Regions from separate parts of the Dactylosporangium sp. NPDC006015 genome, predicted to be linked through region 2. Evidence: riboswitches for the same ligand, from Rfam matches in the RefSeq annotation. Region 2 holds a riboswitch; each other region holds the start of a gene.
What was found. Region 2 has a riboswitch for cyclic di-AMP ahead of ABZ321_RS08770 (NlpC/P60 family protein). Riboswitches for the same ligand answer to the same signal wherever they lie in the genome.

Region 1 (3,270 bases), on a different contig from region 2:
CGGCGGTGGCGAGCGTCGGCAAGCTGCACTTCTCCGGGATCGTCGGCTGGCTCATGTGGCTCGCCGTGCACCTGCTCTACCTGGTCGGCTTCAAGAACCGGGTCACCGCGGTGCTGCACTGGTTCGTCAGCTTCATCGGCCGCGGCCGCTCGGAGCGGGTCGCCACGTTCCAGCAGGTCTTCGCCCGCCGCGCGCTGCAGGAGTACCGCCAGCACCTGCCGTAACCGTCGGAAGGCAAAGAGAAGGGCGCCCCACTCCCCGGGGCGCCCTCCTGGTCTTCGGCGACTAGCAGCTGAGCGAGCCCGCTCCGACGCCCACGCCGAGGATGCCGACGAAGCGCTGGTACGCCGCGACCCGGCTCTGCACCTGCGCGGGGTTGCGCCCGCCGCACTCGAGGCTGCCGTTGATGCTGCGGATCGTCTCGCCGAAACCGGCGCCGTTGACCATCGCGTTGTGCGGCGTCATCGTGCCCGGGCCGGTCTGCGTGTTCCAGTACCAGAGCGCGGTCTTCATCGCCACGGCCGGGTCGGTCTGCACCAGGTTCGGGTTGCGCAGCAGGTCGATGCCGAGCGCGTCACCGGCGGCCTTGTAGTTGAAGTTCCAGCTGAGCTGGATCGGCCCGCGGCCGTAGTACGCGGCCTGCCCGGCGGGGCAGCCGTACGGCTGGCTCGTGTCGCAGTAGTGCGGGTAGTTTGCGGTGTTCTGCTCCACGATGTACACCAGGCCGCCGGTCTCGTGGTTCACGTTCGCGAGGAACGCCGCCGCCTCCTGCTTGCGCTGGGCGTCCGATCCCGTCTTCGCGAACGCCGGGTAGGCGTTCAGCGCCGCGACCAGGCCGTTGTACGTGTAGAAGGGGTTCCGGTTCGGGAACATCTGGTTGAACTGGGCCTCGCTGACGACGAACGCCCCGTTCGACGGCGGGTTCGTGGTCGGGTTCGGCGGCGGCGTCGTGCCGCCCCCTCCGCCGTTGCAGGTGTACGGGTCCCAGTACCAGGTGCTGATCGTCGGGCTGTACCCCGGGTTGTCGTGCTCGGCGATGTAGTACTTACCGTCGGTGAACTTCACGATGTCACCGGTCACGTAGTTGCGACCCTGCACCCACGCCGGGAAGCTGCACCCGCCCGCGGACCCGGTCTGCGTCGGCGGCTGCGGCGTGCTCCCGCCGCACGACCCCTGGTCCTGCCACACGCCGGTGTTCCCGGGCGGCGCCTCGTTCTGCGTCCACCACTTGGCGAGGAAGTTGTGCCCGTTCCGCGACACCGTGGCACCCCCGGTGTACACGGCCGACGCCTGCCACGCCGGCGCACAGGTGGCCGCCGACGCCGGCAGCATGTTGAAGACGGCGATGACGCCACCGACGACGGCGGTCGCGGCGAGCCCCGCCCACAGGCGCACTCTGGACACCAGATCACTTCCGTTCAGATCGACGCTGAGCCCCCATCCGACCAGCCACCACCGCGGTACAGGAGCAATCACATCGATTTATGAAGAATCTTTACGGTTCCCCTAACCTCACCTTTCCGAGGTGACTCGGGGTGACACGGGGTGACCGCGGGGTGGCGTAAAACAATCGCCCGGGCGAGAACGTTGCCGTCGGGGTGAGGCCAGTTGAGTGATTTCCGTCACGCGAGATTCTTTCGGCAAGCTTAGGCGACCTGCTTGGACGGCGCGGTTTCGAGAGGTGCGTCACAGCGGCGGACAGGCAGTACGCTGCGCGGTCTGATCGCCCTGGGTAGGCTGGCCGTCGGTCCCGTCCGACATGGCGCCGCCCCCCGCGGCGCCGGGCGCGACTGCCGCCCAATCGCCGGCTCGACACCGGCGAATCGGGGACCCAACCGCACAGTGGGGTGAATCCGCGGGCAACCGCGGTAGGGGTCGTTCCGTCCCGAACCCGTCAGCTAACCCGGTCGGCGGCCGACGGAAGGAACAACGAGCCAGATGTCATCACGACATCCCGGTCGGCGGATCATCGCCGTCCTGATGACGGCCGCCGTCCTTTTTGGGATGGCCGCCACTCCGGCCGCCGCCGAGCCGGGAGACGACACGGGCGACGAGGGATCCAACGCGTCCCTCGCCCAGGTCCTCGACGAGAGCACCCGCGCGTGGATCGAGGCCAAGGACAAGTACGACGCCTCGGTGAAGAACCAGGCGGACCTGACCGCCAAGCTCGCCCAGACCGAGGCCAACCTCGCCAGGGTCACCGAGCAGGTGTCGGCGATCGCCGTCGCCGCGTACCGGACAGGGCCGCTCACCACGTTCGTGGCGCTGATGGACTCGGGGAGCCCCACCGGCTTCGCGGAGCGGGCCGGCTCGATCGACGAGATCGCCCACCACAACGACAACCTGCTGCGCGAGCTCAACCAGCTGAAGCGGGACCAGGCGGCGCAGAAGACGGCGCTCGAGGGCGAGGTCAAGCTCCAGCAGGAGCAGGTCGCCGTCATGGCCGCGAAGAAGAAGGAAGCCGAGAAGGGCCTGGCCCAGGCGGGCGGGCCGAGCAACGGCTTCGTGTCGGCCAACCTGCCGCTCGCGCAGCCGTCGCCGCGCAACGCCAGCGGCGGCTGGTCCTCGGAGTCGTGCAAGCAGAACGACCCGACCACCAGCGGCTGCATCACGATGCGCACGCTGCACGCGATGCAGCAGGCGCAGGCGGCGGGCTTCAAGCGGTTCGTGTCCTGCTACCGGCCGAGCGGGCCGTACGAGCACCCGAAGGGCCGCGCGTGCGACTTCTCGGTGCAGGCCAAGTCTGGCTTCGGTGGCGTCGCCGCCGGTGAGGACAAGGTCTACGGGGCCAACCTGGCGACGTACTTCGTGAAGAACGCGGACCGGCTCGGCGTCATGTACGTCATCTGGTTCAAACAGGTGTGGACACCCGCGGTCGGCTGGCACCACTACAGCGGCGTGGGCGGGGACCCCTCCAGCGACCACACCAACCACGTGCACCTCTCGCTCCTGTAAGCACCGCCAAGACCTCACGTCTGCGTACGGCCGGCCGATAGGGCAACTGTCGACCGGCCGACGCAGGGTGAGGGGATCCGAAGTGAAGCACCGACTCGTGACGCGCAGCGACTTCGACGGCCTGGTGTGCGCCGTCCTGCTGCGTCACCTGGACCTCATCGGCGACATCACGTTCGTGCACCCCAAAGACGTCCAGGACGGCACGGTCGACATCGGACCCGACGACATCCTGACGAACCTGCCCTACGCGCCCGGCGCCCACCTCGTCTTCGACCACCACCACTCGGAGACCCTGCGCAACGCGGGCGACAACAT
Region 2 (3,270 bases):
TGACCGCCGCGGACAGGGTCGCCTGCTCCACGACCAGGTCGAGGTCGTCGGCGAACCAGGCGCCCAGCGGGGTGACGCGCATCGCGGCGCCGTTGCCCCACGAGCCCTGGCCGTCGAACTGGGCGGCCGTGACCGACCGCCAGGGTTCGCCGTCGCCGATGGCCTGGAGCACGCCGTGCATGGACGGGCCGTAGTTGCGGTACGGGTCGGCGGCGTACGCGCCGGCGGGCCAGGTCGTCCTGCTCGACCCGGCCGTGCTCGCGCAGCGTCTGGTACAGCGAGACGGTCATCGCGGTGTCGTCGGTCCACGGCCACGGGCCCTGCGGCACCAGCCGCTCCTCGATCTGCCACCGCATCTGGTCGGCGGGCCGGAAGAACCAGGTCTCGCCGAACGCGTCGCCCAGCGCCGTCCCGTGCAACGAGCGGGTCGCGGCGTCGACGTCGGTGATCACCGTCCGATCGTGGCAGCCGGTCACCGCGCCTGTCGAACCGTTTCCGCGCACCACCCGCCACGCCGTGCAGCCGGGCGGCCGGGCGCATGACAGGCCGGCGGTCAGGCGAAGTCGGCCGCGGTCATGCCCTCCGGATGGCCGGGCGGCCACTGTACGAGCTCGATGCGGTACCCGTCGGGATCGGTGAGCCAGGACGTGGCCATGCCCTCGCCGTGGTCGGTCGGCGGCCCGGCCGCGATGCCCCTGCCGGCCAGGTCGGCGACCGTGGTGCCGAGGTCGCCGACCTGGATGACGAGGTGGTTGACGGCGCCGGTGTCGGTGACCGGCCGGGCGGGGTCGTGCACCAGCTCGAGGCTGACGAACGGGTCGCCGGGCAGCTGCAGCATCGTCAGGCTGCCGAACCTGGTCTCCGGGACGTGGCCGACCTTCGCGTAGCCGACCGCGGTGTAGAACGCGAGCGAGCGCTCCAGATCCGTGACCCGCAGCCCGAGATGCAACATGCGCATGCCCGGCAGACTACCGTCCGTGACTACGCGACCCTGCCGTAGCCGTACAGCGTGTCGATGTCGACGGGAGCGACCTTGACGACCGTGCGGCTGTTCGGGGCGTGGATGATCTGGTTGTTGCCGATGTAGATGCCCACGTGCCCGAGGCCGTTGTAGAACACCAGGTCGCCGGGGGCGAGCTGGCTGCGGGAGATGTGGCGGACCTTCGACCACTGCTGCGCGGCGTTGTGCGGCAGCGTCACGCCGGCCGCCTTCCACGCCATCATGGTCAGGCCCGAGCAGTCGAACGTGTTTGGTCCGGCCGCGCCCCACACGTACTTCTTGCCGAGCTGTGCCCAGGCGTAGTTGACGGCCTTGCCGGCGTTGCCGGACACGGCCGGCGGCTTGGCCGGGGTCGTCGCCGGGGGAGGGGTGGTGGTCTTGACCTTCGCCGCGGCGGCGGCCGCCTCGGCCTTGGCCTGCAGCGCGTCGAGGCGGGCGATGTCACCCTCGATCTTCTTGCGGCGGGTCTCCAGCTCCGTCTTCTGCTGGCTCTGCGCGGCGAGGGTCTCGTCCAGGCGCCGCTGCTCGGTGTCGAGCGCGCCCTTCGCCGCCGTGTACGCCGCCAGGTCCCGCTGCTGGCTGTGCGAGATCTGCTGGAGGGTGCCGACGCGGGCGGTGAGCGTGTCGGTCGACGTCGCCCCCAGCATCAGTGACAGAGTGCCGAGGTCGCCCCCGGTCTTGTACGCGTTGACCGCGAGCGCCGAGGCGTTGTCCTGCGCCGTCGCCATGGTCTCCTGCAGCGGCGCCATGTCGGCCCGGAGCTTCGTGATCGCCGCCTGGGTGGTCTCCAGGTCGCCGTTGACCTTGTTGTACAGCTCGACGACGTGCTCGACCTCTTGGTTGCCCTTGTCGATCTGGGCCTGGAGCTCCTGCGGCGTCGGGTCCGCCTGCGCGGCGCAGGCCGGGGCGATCATTGCCGCCACCGCCAGCGCGACGACCGAGGCGCGGAGCGTCGTACGTCCGTTGAACACGGCACAGTCCTTCTTCGCTGACCGCCTACCGGGTTAGCTGACGGATTCGGGCGAGAAGAAGGCGCGCCCTACCGCGCCCCGGTGTGGCGGGCGCGGATTCACCCCATGGGGAAGCCCCGATTGGTTCCCCGGCTCACCGGCCGCACGCATCGTGCCCGCGCGACCGACAACTCGGCGGTGGCTGCCCGGCCACCCCGGCGGGGCGGGCGATGTCCGGCAGGCCGGCCCAAACGTAACGCCGGACCACACTGCCGGCGCTCGATCTAAGCCACACTTAACGTAGACACAAGACTGACCTGCCCGGCTCGTCACCGGTGGCGGTCGGTGGAGCGGGCCATGACGGCCAGGCCGGCGACGGCCAGCAGGGCGAGGGCGGCCGGGATGAGGAACACCCGCGGGAGCCCGATGGCGGCGGCGCCGGTGCCGCCGGCCGCACCGCCGAGGGCGGAGGCGAGCGCGGTGGAGCTCATGAAGATCGCGGACGCGGTGGCGACAGCGGTCGGCAGGAGCCGCTGGGCGACGATGATGCCGAGCGTGGCGAAGACGCCCCACACGCCGCCCATGAGGATCTGCCCGGCGAACAGACCGGCGGCGTTGCCGGTGACGGCGAAGCAGACGTTGGCGGCCACGCCGAACCCGGCGCCGAGGACCATCAGCTCCATCATGCCGGTCCGGCGGGCCACGACCACGGCGACGGGCATCAGCACGATCTCGACCAGCGGCTGGATGCCGATGACCGCGCCGCTGAGGCCGGCCGGGAAGTGCAGCTGGTCGTTCATGTACAGCGGGAGGTACGCGTACTTGACGGGCTCGCCGGCGTACACGAGGACGTAGAGGCCGGTGAACGCCAGCAGCGGCAGCATCGCCCGCAGGCCGGGGCCCCGGTGGCCGACCCCCGGCGCGTCGCCGGGTCCGGCCGGTGCCGCCGGTGCTGTCCGGAGCGCGCCGAGCGGCACGATCTGGGCGAGCGTGCAGACCGCCGTGGCGACCAGCATGGTGCGCAGCGACGTCTGCGCCGCCAGGAACGACCCGGCCACCGGGCCGACGACCCAGCCGCCGGTCAGGGCCATCCGCACGACGGCGACCACCCCGTCGTTGTTCGGGCCGGGGTGCGCCTTGAGCTCGTCGTGGACGGCGGCGAAGAGCTGCGACGTCGCGGCGCCGCCGAACCCGCCGACGACGGCGCTGATGACGTAGGGCATCCACAGCTCGGTCGAGTACGCGATGCCGATCCAGCCCACGAACCCGGCGGCGGCGCAGATGCGGAACAGCCCGAGACGGCGCCCGGTGCGGTCGGAC
Region 3 (3,270 bases), on a different contig from region 2:
ACGCCCACCAGCACGGCGCTGCCTCGGGTGTAATGCCTCATGGCGCACAGACTCTTTCGACTCGGTGTGGTGAGCTGCATCGCCCTGAGCGGCTACCCCTGTGATGCGGTCATACCGAACGCGGGCGTCATCGCCCGGACGGCGTGACCTCGGCGCTGCAATCCGTTCCACAGCCGGACTCGACGCAATCCCACACTCCCGGGCATCCACGGCATGCTTCCCGAACCGGGTGGCGTTATGCGAGCTCCACACCACCGACCAGGAACTCACCCGGCAGCCTGACCGGTCGTCGCTTCAGTGCGGGTCGATGGCTAAGCATGCCCATCGCCGCCCCGCCCGGCAACGCGCCGCGCAGACCGCCACCGGACACCCACATCGTGACCACGAACAGGGCGCTGGACGCCAGGACTGAGCCCACGACGGCCGGCCACCACGACGCCGCCCTGCCACCGTCAGTTGATCGGCGATGCCGGGAATCAATACGAGTAGCCGCGCGAGGAGATCCAGTCGGCCAGCTTGGGAGTGCTCAGCCAGTAGGTGCCGTCCCCACTCGGGTCGGCCGGGTCGGCGATCTTCACCGTGCCGCCGCTGTCGCGGTATCCGACGACCGTCAGGTAGTGACCGCCTTCGTAGGCGTGCACGGCACCGGCGGTGTCGGTCGCGTGTCCGGCGATGTTTGCCACGATTGCCCGTCCGCCGCCGACCGTGGTCAGCACGTCGGTCTGAAGCTGCGCGGCCTGCGCGGGCGTTGCCGGGTAGACCGGGATCTCTCTGGTCTGGTACAGCGTGCGGCCGTGCCCGAGCACCTGGTTGAGTACGCGGGTGGTGTCGAGGGCCGAGTTCGTCCCGTTGGTGGTGGTGCCCAGCATGGCCGCGGCCTCGTCCTGACTGACGGCGTGGCCGGCCGCCGTGAGCGCGATCCGGGTGGCCGCCGGCCCGCAGAAGTAGTAGTTCGGCTGCAGCTGGAACTGGTACTTGAGGAGCATCGTCGTCGGCGCGGACGGCGCCGCACCGTCGGCCTTCGGTGGTTTCGTGGTCAGCGCCGCGCCCGCCGCTGCGGTGCGCCCAGACGGCGGATCGCCGAGCTGACTGAGCACGATGCCGGCCACGGCCGCCGCGGCGAGCATCACGCACATGGTCACCGCCATCCGCGGCCGGCGGATATCCCCGGCGCGGTGGGACTGCGGCTGTACGGATTCAAGGTTCACAACGAGTCTCCAGTAGCCCGGAGCAGGGCGATCGATACGGGCATGACGTGCGACGACACGCGATGCACAGCCATCGGGCAGCAAGAAGTGATGTGCGCGGCGCACAGTCCCGCTCGCCACCTCAGCAGCCGGACGGATGGCGCACAGGCCACGGGCCTGCGGCTGCCTGCCGCGCTGCGTCAGTAGCCGCTGCAACGGAGCGGCCGGCACCTACGCGACTGTGACCACCCGCAGCGTGACAGCAGGCGGCACTAGCGTCCTGTTGACGCCGCTCGGCGCGCGGACGAGCAGGCACGCGCCCTGCGAGGACCTCGGCGATGGGGGTAACGGCTGTGCACAGACACTTCTCCTTACGCGTCCGCCTACCGGGTCAGCTGACGGATTCGGGCGCGAAGGTCGCCCTACCACAGGCCGTCGGCCCGCGGATTCACCCCAGACATGCGGTGGGTCCCCGGCTCGTGCGTGCACGACTCAGCGAGCCTGCCCGGCGTCACCTGCTGTGAGCATGAACCGGACCAAGCGACCCATGACGTTACGCAAGGGGCACTGCCATGGCAAGGCCCGCTAGTGCTGTGTCCACGAACGTTGGCCGGGATTTTCTGTCGTACCCCTGTGCTTGAGTGTTCGTATGCCTCGCCGTCGTGATCCTGCTGCTGCCCGGGTGGTGCACCGCACCTGCCGGGTCGGGTTGCGGGTCACGCGTGGTCAGAGGGAGCGGTGTTTCGGGCTGCTGCGCTCGGCCGGCGACGTGTGGGCGTGTGTGCTGGAGGTCAACCACTGGCGGTGGCGGCATCAGGCGCCGCCGGTGGTGTCGTATCAGGCACTGTGCCGGGAGCTGTCCACGGCCGGTCCAGGCACCTTCGGTGACCTGGACACGACCGGGGCCCGGTCGGTGCTACGCCGGTACTCCGACGCCTGGTTCACGGCGGCGAAACGCCGCAAGGCCGGTGACCTGTCCGCACGGTTCCCGCGCAAGCGGCGCGGTCTGCTGCCGGTCCGCTACTACCACGGCACGTTCACCTTGGACGGGCGGCGACTGCGGCTACCGACCGCGAAGGGTGCGGCGCCGTTGTGGCTGCGCCTGGACCGGGCGGTGCCGTACCCGGTCGAGCAGGTCCGGTCCGTGGCCCTGCTGGCCGAGGGCGGGCGGTTGTGGGTCGAGGTCACCGCCGAGGTTCCCGTCACCGTGTATCCGGCCGACGCAGGTCCGGACCCGGCTCGGGTCGCTGGCGTCGACCTCGGTGTCATCCACCCCTACGCGGTTGCTGGCGCTGACGGGCACGGGCTGCTCGTTTCCGCACGCGCGGTCCGCGCCGAGCACCGTATGCATCTCTCCGACACCAGGCACCGCCGCCGGGCGACCGCCGCCCGGGCCCCGAAACCCGGGCAGCGCGGGTCACGGCGGTGGCGCAAGACCTGTCGCCGTGCCCGCCTCGTCGAGGGCCGGCACCGGCGCCGGGTCCGGCAGGCGCAGCATGAGGCGGCGAAGACCGTGATCGGCTGGGCGGTGCAGCGGCGGGTCGGGACGTTGACCGTCGGCGACCCTCGCACCGTCCTGGACCTGCCCGCGGGCCGGCGGCACAACCTGCGGCTGCGGCAGTGGCAGGTCGGCCGCGCCATCGCAGTGCTGCGGGACAAGGCCGAACTCGCCGGCATCACCGTCCACCTCGTCGACGAACGCGGCACCTCATCAACCTGCCCCACCTGCCGCAAGAAGATCACCAAACCGGCCGGGCGGACCATGACCTGCCGGCACTGCAACCTCACCGGGCACCGCGACCTGTTCGCGGCCGCCACCATCGCCACCCGCACCCCCAACCACCCGGGCGGGAACCCCACGGGCGGCGGCACCAGCACCCCAGCAGCAGTAGTGCTGCCGCAGGTGCTTACGCACCGTCGAGCAGGACGACACCTCCCCGGTGCCGGACTGTCCCGGCGTGACCCACGCCGACCCCCACCACGCCATCACGCCGCCACACCCGGCGACGCGACGGTGAACACGATGGGGGCGGCGACAGGAGTCAGTTGGCCGGCTGAGGCCCGCCCCACCACGGTGGGGAGT

Region 1: another riboswitch for cyclic di-AMP. It lies ahead of ABZ321_RS07390 (hypothetical protein); the one in region 2 lies ahead of ABZ321_RS08770 (NlpC/P60 family protein).
Region 3: another riboswitch for cyclic di-AMP. It lies ahead of ABZ321_RS28505 (C39 family peptidase); the one in region 2 lies ahead of ABZ321_RS08770 (NlpC/P60 family protein).

Annotation. Positions count from the first base shown of each region.
Region 1 covers NZ_JBEXUD010000003.1:252,278-255,547, forward strand. The annotation lists gene ABZ321_RS07380 (NAD(P)/FAD-dependent oxidoreductase) at 1-224, shown strand, start outside; gene ABZ321_RS07385 (glycoside hydrolase family 19 protein) at 286-1,404, opposite strand; cyclic di-AMP (ydaO/yuaA leader) riboswitch at 1,793-1,929, shown strand; gene ABZ321_RS07390 (hypothetical protein) at 1,939-2,955, shown strand; gene ABZ321_RS07395 (exopolyphosphatase) at 3,038-3,270, shown strand, end outside.
Region 2 covers NZ_JBEXUD010000004.1:56,042-59,311, forward strand. The annotation lists partial or broken gene ABZ321_RS08760 (ADP-ribosylglycohydrolase family protein) at 1-602, opposite strand, end outside; gene ABZ321_RS08765 (VOC family protein) at 554-958, opposite strand; gene ABZ321_RS08770 (NlpC/P60 family protein) at 982-1,971, opposite strand; cyclic di-AMP (ydaO/yuaA leader) riboswitch at 1,979-2,158, opposite strand; gene ABZ321_RS08775 (MFS transporter) at 2,280-3,270, opposite strand, start outside.
Region 3 covers NZ_JBEXUD010000017.1:50,538-53,807, forward strand. The annotation lists gene ABZ321_RS28500 (DUF305 domain-containing protein) at 1-41, opposite strand, end outside; gene ABZ321_RS28505 (C39 family peptidase) at 477-1,418, opposite strand; cyclic di-AMP (ydaO/yuaA leader) riboswitch at 1,553-1,695, opposite strand; gene ABZ321_RS28510 (transposase) at 1,837-3,270, shown strand, end outside.